Regions from separate parts of the Clostridium sp. Marseille-QA1073 genome, predicted to be linked through region 1. Evidence: riboswitches for the same ligand, from Rfam matches in the RefSeq annotation. Region 1 holds a riboswitch; each other region holds the start of a gene.
What was found. Region 1 has a riboswitch for cobalamin ahead of ACY1IQ_RS06090 (DUF4430 domain-containing protein). Riboswitches for the same ligand answer to the same signal wherever they lie in the genome.
Positions count from the first base shown of each region.

Region 1 (3,219 bases):
GTTGTAATGAAAAAAAACTTATGTTAACTGCACTAGAAACTTTATATGAACATATTTGCCCTAGTGACTTAATTTATTTATATTACAAAAGTAAAAAACTTAAAAAAAATAAAAGGTACAACTCAAAATACAAAATATCAGAAATAAATGAAGATGATATATACATATATAGTAAAGATACATACGGTAAAAATAATATTCTTTTAAAAGAAGCCTTAGAGTATAGTAATCTTAAAACAGAATTTTTATCAAATATGTCTCATGAACTTAGAACACCTCTTAATATTATATTTAGTTCTATTCAACTCTTTAAGGTATATCTTGATAATGAAGATAATTTAAAAAGTAAAGAAAAATTATATAATTATGTTAATATAATGAAACAAAACTGCTACAGGCTGTTAAGATTGATTAACAATCTCATCGATTCCACAAAAATTGACGCTGGGTTTTTATCTTTAAATATGCATGATCAAGACATAATTTGTATAATAATAAACATATGTAATTCTATTAAAGGTTATATAGAAAGTAAAGATTTAACCTTTACCTATCACAGTACAGTTACTAGTAAGATAATGAGTTGTGATGCGGAAAAAATAGAACAAGTAATTTTAAATTTATTATCTAATGCTGCCAAGTTTTCAAAGCCTCATGGTAAAATTCAGTTGAGCATCTCTGAAAATAATGGTAACTTAATCATTTCGGTAAAGGATAACGGTATAGGAATCCCTAAAGAAAAACAAAAGATAATCTTTAATAGGTTTAGACAAGTACAACCTCTTATGAACAGAAATCATGAAGGTAGCGGTATAGGCCTTTCCATTGTGAAGTCTCTAGTAGAAATGCATAATGGTGAAATCTCTGTTATAAGTGAAAAAAATGTAGGAAGTGAATTTATAGTGGAAATTCCTATATTACAAAATAAAAATTGTATTTATAGTGAAAATAAACAAATAAATTTTAATTCTATAGAAAAGATATATATGGAATTTTCTGATATATATAATTAATAGAGCATTTTAACTGATGAATTATCTTTATAATTAAATAAAAAAACCTTCTTGTAAATGATATTTAGTAAGTCCATTTAATTACAAGAAGGTTTTTTTACTCTTTTAATATGATGCTTAAATTTAAACAATACAATATTAAAATTAACAACTTTTGCACTCTTGGTTATTTAGTTTTATTAATAACTTATAAATATGTTCTCCTAATAGCATCATTGCTAGATAATTTCCTACCATATGGATTATATCGTAAGGTATTCCTCTTATCCAATAAGCAACAGCAAAACTAAGGTCATTTAATATTATATAAGGAAGGGCAAAAAGCATACCAAAGATTAAGCCGAAAACTCCTGAAAATATAGACCAAAGTAAAAAGTTTTCTTTATTTATCCTTGTAAATAATAATGTTAATATAACTAATAATGGCCAAACAAAAGCATAGCTAAACCACCATAATCCAATTCCGTAGATTAATCCTTCTATAAGAACAAATAATAGTGCTATAATTATAGCTTTTTTCCTAAATACAAGTGTATAAACAATTAAAAACATTGATACAAGTTCTATATTGGGTAAAAAGCTTAAAAACATTTTTGACACTGTGATTATTGAAGATAATAGCACTATTATAATTAACTCTCTAGTTTTATTCATACTATTTACCAGCCTGTTGTAAATATAAACTCAAATCTATCTCCATCCGCTATCGTAGTTTCGTCTATTCCTGCTGCCGCATCCACTCCGTTTATTGTAAGTTTCCACCACTCTTGTTTATTCTTATCTGCTAAAATTCCATCTACTTTATTTACATATCTTCCAAATTGTGATTTTTCTGCATCTATTACCTTCATCTCGTCTAATGCCTCTCCTAAAAATTCAGCATTTGTTGAATGTTTATGTTCTTTTTCGTATTTATCTTTTTCAGATTTAACAATTACTGTTATATTTTTATTTCCTTTAACGGTTTCAACTTTCGCAAATTTTCCATAAGCAAAATACCCTACAACAGCAATAAGTAAAATTAAAATAGTTGTTATAATTCTTTTATTGTTATTCTTCATAACTATATCCTCCTATATTTTCTATATAAATTAAACTGATATAAGCCCCTGACTAATTAATTTTTATTTAGCTATATTCAAAAATAACTGTTCAATATTCTTATATATTTTCTTTCAGATGTCTTAGCTGATTCCGTAATAGTTTCTATTCTGAAATAGAAACAACTTGTGTATTGCTCCTTTCTATATTTAAATTCTATGTATTACAAAATAAAAAACTCTCTTTCTTTAAAAGTAAAAGAAAAAGAGTAGCTTTCTGTAAAACTAAACCAACTCTTCCCTCCGAAGAAAAGCTTGTGAATATACTGTTTAATAAGTATCCTGGCTCTCGTTTCAATCTCCGAGCGTCTTCCCAGATAAACTCCAGTGACTATTGCTCTTTGTCCACGATTACAGTAGCGGGGGCTGCTATGGCTTAAAACCATATTCCTTATAAAACAGCACATATTAACTTAATTAAATTCTATCATATGAAAATTTAACTTTCAATAAATCTATTAAATAAGTCTACTCTTTATAAAAGAGATTAAATTTTTATATTGATAAGAATTATAATTTATCTTTTATTAATAGACTATTAAATTATATAATGATAGAAAAGATTAAATTAATCATTATATACAATATTCAATGTTATAATATTACTATTATAACAAAATTTTTTGTTAATTATTATTCATATTTTATCTTATTAAATATTTAAAATTGAGATATATTCTATAAATTTATCTCAAATACTTATAAGGGGAGTTTTACAATGAAAATTTACTCATGGAATGTAAATGGCCTTAGAGCCATATTAAAAAAAGATTTTATTCCTTGGATAACCGAGTCATCACCTGATATATTATGTATTCAAGAAACTAAGCTTCAAGAAAATAATTTAGATGAGAATATAACTAATATTGAAGACTACTATTCATATTTTTCCCATGGAATAAAAAAAGGCTATAGTGGAGTTGCAATTTATACTAAAACAAAACCAAAATCTATAAGAAATGGCATTGGTATTGAAAAATTTGATATAGAAGGACGTATATTAATTGCTGAATATGAAGACTTTACTCTTATGAATATCTATTTTCCTAATGGTCAATCATCTGAAGAAAGACTTAAATATAAAATGGAATTTTATGATTCTATAT
Region 1 is NZ_JBSVQM010000005.1:85,124-88,342, forward strand. Features, by position in the region: gene ACY1IQ_RS06080 (sensor histidine kinase) at 1-1,013, shown strand, start outside; gene ACY1IQ_RS06085 (hypothetical protein) at 1,158-1,667, opposite strand; gene ACY1IQ_RS06090 (DUF4430 domain-containing protein) at 1,673-2,074, opposite strand; cobalamin riboswitch at 2,369-2,550, opposite strand; gene ACY1IQ_RS06095 (exodeoxyribonuclease III) at 2,832-3,219, shown strand, end outside.

Region 2 (3,219 bases), on a different contig from region 1:
CTTATCTTCTTTTATTAAATGCATAAGATAATTTTCTACAATATTGGCTTCATTATCTTGTCCATAACTACTTAACGGATCTTCTATTCCTATAATTTCTATACTTTGATTATTTATCTTTATTAGCTCCTTATTATTTCTTAAAACCTTTACTCCTAAAGCTTCTAATTTATTTTGTAAATAATCTACATTACCGTATCTCCATTCGTGGTTTCCAGTTACATAATAAACTGGTGAAATCTTAACTAATTCTTTCATTAATTCTAAGCTAGGTATTTCATCATATCTTCTACTATCTATTAAATCACCTGTAAATGCTATAATATCCGGCTTCTCTTTTTTAATTTTATTTATAATATATTTTTGATTTTCACCAAAGCTCTTACAATGCAAATCAGATAAATGTATTATTTTAATTTTATTATTATTTTCCATTTTACTATGTTCAATTTCTATATAACTTTTAACAATCGAATTATTTTCCAAGTATAAGAAAATTAACATAAGTAAAGTAACTACCACTATCTTTTTTAAAGTTTTCATAATTATTTTCTCCTTAAAATTCTTTTATTAAAATTTATTCAACTATATATGAAAAATCCCTCTAAAATTACTCTATAGATAAACTACCTTAAAATTTAATGTATATCTCTATGACATTTTAATTCACAATTCACAATGCAAAATGCACAATTAAGGTGGAAATTATTTTTGATTAAAATAATTTCTTTAATGGATTTTTTAACTAGCAATACAATTGCTAGTGTTTTATTGTAGATGTGAACGGTGTTCGTCAGTTCTTTTTAATACGTCTTATAGTTTAATATTTATTCAATAATATATGGCGAACACTGTTCGTCGCTACAGTTAATCAATTCTAAATTTCTCAGTTACCACTGAGAAATATCCGAAATTGTGAATTGTGAACTGTGAATTTTGAATTTAGTAGTTTTAATTCCAATACCAATAAGTGTTAATTATTCTCAGAGATAGATTAAAATTAGGAGTAGTACATCTATAAAATATGCTAATTGAGAAAATAATAGTTTTACTAAATCTTTAAAGAAATTGGCTTAATCGCAAATTAAAAACTTTATTAGAAAAGTTATCTATAGCTTTATATACACCAATAATTTAAAGATAAAATTAAATAATTAGACTTTTTTAAAAATAAATTCTTTAAAATCTAATGTATTTATGATATACTAGACTCAACGAAATATGTTAAGTTTATGGTACTATTATTAGTATAATAGGGAAAGTGGTGAAAATCCACTACAGCCCCCGCTACTGTAACGAAGACGAATCTCGACCACTGAGCTTATGCTTGGGAAGGTGAGAGGAGATTGATGCGTAAGTCAGGAGACCTGCCATAAACAACTTGCTGTGCCTTCGGTGGGAAGGAAAGTGGCGTTGATACTTAAGTAACCTATTAGGATTTAGTATGTAAGCTCACTTATTGTGAGTTTTTTTATTTGCGTAATATTTGTGTAAATATACTAGGTAAAGGTACATAAGCTAGGAGATGATTAATGGATGATTCAACTAATAGGGCTAAATAGAGAAGTTGATATAGAAACAAGAAGTTGCTTTAGCATTGCTAGCAATGTATTAGAAGAAAGCTTATTAAAATTAAGAGGAATTTGCGATGAAGTAGTTATACTTTCTACCTGTAATAGAACAGAAGTTTATTTTACCTCTGAAAATGTAGATGAAAACATTATAAATAATATTTTTACAATATTAAATTGGGATATAGATAATAAAAAATATATATTCCACTCAACAAGTGAAGCTGCTATAAAACACTTAATGGAGTTATGTTGTGGCTTTCATTCTAAAATTCTAGGTGAAGATCAAATATTAGGTCAAGTTAAAGATGCTTATTTTGCTGCTGTTAAAGCAAATAGTTTAAAGGGCATTTTAGAAAGGCTTTTTACTAATGCTATAGCTTGCGGTAAGGAATTTAAAACTGCTACAACTCTATATAAAATTCCTGTTTCTGCATCTTCAATTGCTGTGAAAGAAGCTATAAAGAGAAATAAAAGAAATTATATGATTATAGGCTTTGGGGTAATGGGAAAACTTTGCTATAAAACATTAATAGGAAATGATAATAATTTCGATAATATATACATTGTAGGAAGAAATGTAGAAAAGATTAAAAAAGATGAATTATTAACCTATAATGATAAAGTAAAAATAATTTCTATGGAATGTAGAAATCAGTATTATGATTTAGTTGATACCATAATAAGCTGTACTTCATCACCTAAGGCTATTATAACCAAAGATGAAATTCCAAGTGATAAAGAATTATTAATATTTGATTTGGCAGTTCCTAAGGATGTTGAAAAAAATGTAGAACTACTTAAAAATGTCACAGTATATGATATAGATAAAGTTCATATAATTGATGAGGAAAATAAAAAATTAAGAAAAGTTATAATGGATAATCACCAATATATAATTGAAAAGTATATAGAAGAATATAATGAATGGAGAACTCTTAGGAGCTTATCTCCTCATATCATTAATATGATAAATAAAGGTAATTCCATTTATAAAAACAGGTTTAAAACCTATACTCAAAAAAAATACACAAAAGATAATGATAAATTAGTTGAAACTTTAATTAAAAGTACTAGTAATGCTTATGTAAATAGAGCTATTGAAGTTTTAAAAGAGGAAACTTTAAAAGGTAATGGAGATGAAACATTAAAATTAATACAAAAAATCTTTTGTGATATAAATTAAATAAGGAGGAAGAAAATGAATTCAGAAAGAAGTTTTAAAATTTTTGAAGAATCAAAAAAATACATACCAGGTGGAGTTAATAGTCCTGTTAGAGCTTTAAAAGATATGGGTATAACACCTCCTGTGATAAAAAAAGGTGATGGTGTATACATATTCGATGAAGATGGAAACAAGTATATTGATTTCATTGGTGCTTGGGGTCCTATGATACTAGGCCATAATGACACTGATGTTATTGATGCAATAAAAGAAACTTGTGAAGAATCTATAGCCTTTGGCGCACCAACAAACTTAGAATTACAACTTGCAAAACATCTATGTGAAACTTTAGATAATATAGATTTAATAAGAATGGTTAACTCTGGTACAGAAGCTACTATGAGTGCAGTAAAACTAGCAAGAGGATACACTAATAAAAATAAAATTATAAAATTTGCTGGATGTTATCATGGACATTTTGAT
Region 2 is NZ_JBSVQM010000018.1:254-3,472, forward strand. Features, by position in the region: partial or broken gene ACY1IQ_RS14945 (metallophosphoesterase) at 1-543, opposite strand, end outside; cobalamin riboswitch at 1,217-1,389, shown strand; gene hemA (glutamyl-tRNA reductase) at 1,537-2,757, shown strand; gene hemL (glutamate-1-semialdehyde 2,1-aminomutase) at 2,773-3,219, shown strand, end outside.
Region 2: linked by a shared signal. The riboswitch ahead of hemA (glutamyl-tRNA reductase) and the one ahead of ACY1IQ_RS06090 (DUF4430 domain-containing protein) in region 1 are both predicted to bind cobalamin.

Region 3 (3,219 bases), on a different contig from region 1:
TCCCATTATATTGCCATACTCATTAATGGCTCCATCATTATAATTTACCTCTTTTGTATTTTGAGTTTTTATATTAAATAGTGGATTGGCATTTTTACCGTATTTGCAAATCCCCATATGAATTTCATAACCATATACAGATAATTTATCTCTATCAGTGTTGAAGACTTTATTATCAATTAAATCTGCTTCTACTCTAGTAGTTACCTTTTTCTGCTCAAAAACTGTCTCTATGTCTAACAGTCCTAATCCTTCTATTTCTGATAGATCTGTTTCTACACCATATGGATCTGTGATTTTCTTACCTAGCATTTGATATCCACCACAAATTCCTATTATTTCTCCATTTTTACTATATTCTTTAATCTTATCAAAAAGTCCAGAAGTTTTAAGTGCATTTAAATCTTCAATGGTATTTTTACTTCCTGGTATAATTAATAAATCAGGATTTATAAATTCTTCTACAGAAGTTATAAATCTTACTGAAACATCTTCTTCATTTTTAAGTGCATCTACATCAGTAAAATTTGAGATTCTAGGAAGCTTGATAACAGCTATATCAATTTTATTTGTTATCTTTTTATTTAATTCTACAGCTCCATCCTCATCTTCTAGAGCTAATGTAAAATGTGGTACAACTCCTATACACTGTTTTTTAGATATATCTTCAAGCATGTCAATACCTGGCTTTAATATATCTACATCACCTCTAAATTTATTGATGATAGTTCCCTTTATTCTTTCTCTTTCTTCTTCTGTAAGAAGCATTAATGTTCCTACTAATGAAGCAAAAACTCCACCTTTATCAATATCTCCAACTAGGACTACAGGCGCGTCTACAAGTTCTGCCATCCCCATATTTACTATATCTCTATCTCGTAAATTTATTTCTGCTGGACTACCTGCACCTTCCATAACTATAATGTCAAATTGATTTTCTAACTCTTCAAATTGAGTTTTTAGCATATCTCTAAACTCTAATTTCATATTATGATATTCCATTGCTGTGCTATTTCCGTAAACCTCTCCGTTTACAATTATTTGACATTTCTTATCACTAGTTGGTTTTAATAGTATAGGATTCATGTATGCTTCTGGCTCTAATCCACAAGCATAAGCTTGTAATACTTGCGCACGTCCCATCTCTTTACCATCTAAAGTTATGTATGAATTTAATGACATATTTTGTGATTTATATGGACATACCTTATATCCATCTTGTTTAAAAATTCTACATAGTGCTGTAACTAATATACTCTTGCCTACGGAAGATGCTGTTCCTTGCACCATTATCTTTGCCATATTAAAACTCCCTTTCAAATAAAAAAATAATAGAGGCAAACTCTCTAAGTTCACCTCTATTTGTATAAATAATCTGCAGAATGTCCCCTCATACTAATAGAACTTTCCCTCCGAAAGCTTTTACTTAAGATTTAGGCAGGTCTCCTGGCTTTTGATTCATTCTCCCCTTAACCTTCCCCTTTAAAAGAGTGGTATATTTAAGGTTCGTCATCATTTACAGTAGCGGGGGCTGCTGTGGAATTTAACCACATTCCCTTTTCACTTATAAAAGCACCTAAATTCTTATTATTGAATTTTTATATTGCTTTAATTTGAATTTAAATCTATCACAAATAAAATTATAGATTTAAATTAATTCTATGTCAAGTTATGTAACTTTATGAACTACTACCACTTATTCCATTGAAGTGATAACTTCATGGTCAATATTCCTATTGGAACAAGTTTACCCATACTCAAAAGGTCATTCCAACCTCACTAATTACTAATTTCGGTAGATTTTTACTAATATTTATATCTCTATCGTGATGTACAACACAATTCGGACAAATTCATTTTCTAAGTGATAATTTTTTACTTCTAAATTTTTATGCCCACGCTCTGAACATAGCTGAACTTTTTAAATCAAATAAAATAAAGTATGAAATTTTATTCCATCAATTTCAGATTTGTAATTTGTCCATGGAAATAATTTAAGTGAAGCTATCACTATTGATGAATCAAGTATTTTAATATTTCCTAAATCTTTAATATTTTCCTTTGAAACTTTTGGAGTCAATCTCATTAATTTAGCTATAGTTAAATTGAAAATATCAACGAAAATTTGTGGATTTCTTTCGCTATCATTTCTAGATGTACCAGCATGAAAGACTACTTGAACGATTTCTTGTAACTTTTCGTCATTTTTATTGCAGCTTCCATATCTCTTAATGAATCTAAAGTCTTTATTTCAGAGAATATAAATAATTTAAGATGCTCCTTAGTGAAAATTTATCATTTTTTAAGATATGATCAGACTAAAAATAAGAAATTAAAGATTTCATATGAAAAATTTCTAAGTTGAAACAAAAAATTAATCACCAAAGTATAACAACTACCGTAATATTGAAATTCAGTGAATAATTCAGTTCCAATTGTAAACTTATTCACAGTGCTCCCAATTATATGACACCTAATGACCAAATAAAAATTGTATTAAAAAGTGATGACAATCCATATCACATTCCTACTAATTATTTTTTATAATGCTCCCACTACATAAGCTTGTGAATCTTAGTAGAGCATCTTTATTATTTAGCATTTCTTCAGCTTGACTTATAACAATTAAAAGAGAATGCTCATCTATCATTGTGATTTTAATCTCATCTAATTTAATCTGCTCATTTATATCAATTTTTTATTTCATAGTATCTCTTATAACTCTTGGATGCTCTTGTCTGATTCATGAGAAGATGCAACTCCTAGTGCATAGTTTATCTCCATATTTTTTCCATAAAATATAAAATTTTAACTTAAGAATAATAAAATTCAATTTTATATTGACATTTTTTGATGCTCGTTATATAAGTTAATTGTAAAGATTATGTTAAGCATTGTTAATAATTTTTAACAATACGTTTTATTTAGCATATTGAACTATTTCTATTAAAAATTAAAATCACAAATGAGGAGAGATAACTATGAATAATTTTAAAAGAAAAACTCTTGGCTTATCATTAGCATGCATTATGTCTTTTTCTTTAGTTGCATGTGGAAATTCTGCTAAAACAGAAGAAACTAAAAATGACACTAAAGTAGAACAAACTGATAACAAAAATGAAGTTAAACTTGAAAAGGGTAACTGGGCTCCTGAAAATTACGCTGCTTTAACAGATCTTATAGAGAAATACGGCAAAAACAGCAAAGATTATGATGAAA
Region 3 is NZ_JBSVQM010000024.1:19,209-22,427, forward strand. Features, by position in the region: gene ACY1IQ_RS17400 (cobyric acid synthase) at 1-1,302, opposite strand, end outside; cobalamin riboswitch at 1,420-1,595, opposite strand; gene ACY1IQ_RS17405 (hypothetical protein) at 1,922-2,086, opposite strand; gene ACY1IQ_RS17410 (HAD family hydrolase) at 2,982-3,219, shown strand, end outside.
Region 3: linked by a shared signal. The riboswitch ahead of ACY1IQ_RS17400 (cobyric acid synthase) and the one ahead of ACY1IQ_RS06090 (DUF4430 domain-containing protein) in region 1 are both predicted to bind cobalamin.

Region 4 (3,219 bases), on a different contig from region 1:
CACGTGCAGTTGGGCTTGCATGCAACCGTAATCCAATACCAATTTTTATCCCATGCCATCGTGTTGTAGGTAGTAATGGTAAGCTTAATGGATATATTGGAGGAATAGATATTAAAGAACGATTGTTATTATTGGAGGCAAAGTGATGAAAGGATTAATACAAATCTATAATTTACTATTAACGGCTTATGGAAAAAGAAGTTGGTGGCCTGCAAAGACAGCTTTTGAGATGATGGTTGGAGCAATACTTACACAAAATACATCATGGACTAATGTTGAGAAAGCAATAGCTAATTTAGGAGATAACTTATCACCAGAATTTATAGAAACCGTTTCAAATAAAGAACTTGGAGAAATTATACGACCTAGTGGATACTATAATCAAAAGGCGATTAGACTAAAGGCCCTTACTTCATGGTTTAAAAAATACTCATATGATATTAAAAATACAGAGGGTACAGATGGACAAGTCCTACGTGATGAATTATTAGAAATTAAAGGAGTTGGAAGGGAGACTGCTGACTCAATTTTAACTTATGCTTTAAATATTCCTTTTTTTATTGTAGATACTTATACTAAGCGTATATTATATAGAATTGGATATGATATACCTAAAAATTATGATGAGTTAAGAGTTAAAATTGAGGAGAGTATACCAAAGGATTTATACATATATAACGAGTTTCATGGTCTTATTGTAGAACATGCTAAATGTTACTGTAAAAAGTCACCTAATTGTGAAGGATGCCCACTTGAATCTATATGTGAAAAGAGAATTCCCAGTAGCTATATAAAGTAATCAATATTTTAAGGGACGGTTCATAATTATATTCTAAATTAAGCTTTTAATTTTAGGAATAAAAATGAACCGTCCCTTAGAGCTTTAAACATATTAGAAAATAAAAAATACATTTAAACCTTTAAAAATATTTTAAAATATATATTTATGTAGTTTTTTGTCTACTTGTGTTAACTGCTATATTATTGTATAATTGGAATAGCGTAACAAAATTGAATAATAAAGAAATAGGTTTAGTGCAGATAATTGCTTGCATTAATTAAAAGGGAAGTTGGGTGAAAATCCCACACGGTCCCGCCGCTGTAAGAGTGTAGTCTTTTCAAATAAACCACTGGGAAACTGGGAAGGTAGAAAAGATGATGATACTTGAGTCAGAAGACCTGCCTATTTTTTCACCGGAACTCTACGAGTGATAGAGGGTGTTTTAGATATTTCTTATTTTACACAAGTAATAGTGAAACCTCTTGATTTTTGAATTGAGAGGTTTTTTTATATGGAAATTTTTAAAAGATATTCTATAGGAGGAATTTAAATGAATAAAAATAAATCTTTTATGGAAAAGGTGGTATAGGAAAATCTACAATAGCATCAAATGTTGCAGCGACTTTTTCTAGTATTGGACTTAAAGTTCTTTTTATAGGCTGTGATCCTAAAAGCGATTCTAGTAGAAATTTAATAGGCAAAAAGATACCATCTGTTATTAAAAGTCTTCAGGAGAAAGGAAACAATATCGCGGAAGAAGATATTATAAAGATAGGCTTTAATGGGATTTCTTGTGTTGAAGCAGGTGGTCCTGAAGCTGGAGTTGGTTGTGCAGGGAGAGGCATAATAACTATGGTGGAAGAACTTGAACATCTTAATATCCTTCATAAGTCTTGGGATGTAATTATATATGATGTACTAGGTGATGTTGTTTGTGGTGGGTTTTCTGTTCCAATGAGAGAAAAATATGTAGACGCAATATATATAGTCTCTTCTTCAGACATAAAGAAATGTCTTAAAGAAGATTTTGCAATGAAGAATATATCTATCTTATCAACAATAAAGAAGGGGACAAATTCTGAGAATTTTTATATAAATAATAGATATTCCGAAGTGAAATTTTTTGAAGAAGAAAAGAAACTTTTAGAGGAAATAAGTAGTGGAGATATTATTATAGCTGATCCTATTTTTCAAAATTTTATTCCATATGAAAATAAAGTGAAGTTTATTCCACTACCTTATTTAGGGTTTAGTGGAAGAGAATTTTCTCATATTGATTATAAATACATTGGGGAAAAAGGGTTCAACTATTTTAAAAAATACTTAAAAAATTAATAGAGTTTAGGAGGAATTTTTATGAATAAAAAAACAAAAAGTTTAAAATTAATAGTTATGTCAGTACTGTTATCATCAATTTTTATTATAGGGGGATGTTCAAATAATAAAAATAATGAGCCTACTGAAAAGGAAAGCACTAAGCAAACAAAAAAAGAAAAAACAGATGGAACTAAGACTATTGTAGATACTACAGGTAAAGAAGTTAAAATGCCTTCGGAGGTTAAATCTATTGCAGCAGTACCAATTCCATGGGCTTCTATAATTTATGCAGTTGATGGCAATGGGGAAAGAATTAGTGGAATGCACCCTTCAGCGCAAAAATCTTATGAAAAATCTATTTTAAATGATATGGCTCCAGAGCTTAAAAATGCAAGCACTAATTTTGTAGATAATGATTTCACAATACATATGGAAGAAGCAAAAAAGCTTAATCCTGATGCTATGATAATATGGGATTACCAAGAAGCTGAAATTGAACAGCTAAAAAATATTGGGATACCTGGTATTACATTAAAATATGGAACTCTTAAAGATCTTCAAAATGGAATAAAAGTTATAGGGGATGTATTAGATAAACAAGATCAAGCATTAAAATTAATAGAATATCATAAGGAAACAGAAGAATATTTTGTTTCAGTAAAAGATAAATATGAACAAAGTAAAAAGCCAAGAGTATTGTACTTAAGAGATGAAGAACTTAAAGTTGCAGGAAGTAAATCCGCTAATAATGCCTTTATAGAAATGTCTGGAGGAAATAATGTATCTAAAGATACTCCAGGCCAATGGGTAAATGTAACCATGGAGCAAATAATTGAATGGAATCCAGAAATAATCTATTTAAGTAATTTTTCTGATTTCAAACCAGAAGATATTTTAGAAAATAAGATTGAAGGACAGGATTGGAGTAAAATTGATGCAGTAAAAAATAATAAGGTATATAAGACTCCAATGGGTATTTATAGATGGGATGCTCCTTGCGCTGAGACTCCAATTATGATTAAGTGGATGTCTACTGTTCAGCAGCCAGAAATATTTAATAAATTAGATATAAAAAAAGAATTAAAAGATTTCTATACAAAATTTTTAAATTATAATTTAAA
Region 4 is NZ_JBSVQM010000002.1:63,993-67,211, reverse strand. Features, by position in the region: gene ACY1IQ_RS02185 (methylated-DNA--[protein]-cysteine S-methyltransferase) at 1-146, shown strand, start outside; gene ACY1IQ_RS02180 (endonuclease) at 146-799, shown strand; cobalamin riboswitch at 1,012-1,201, shown strand; gene ACY1IQ_RS02175 (nucleotide-binding protein) at 1,346-2,116, shown strand; gene ACY1IQ_RS02170 (ABC transporter substrate-binding protein) at 2,138-3,219, shown strand, end outside.
Region 4: linked by a shared signal. The riboswitch ahead of ACY1IQ_RS02175 (nucleotide-binding protein) and the one ahead of ACY1IQ_RS06090 (DUF4430 domain-containing protein) in region 1 are both predicted to bind cobalamin.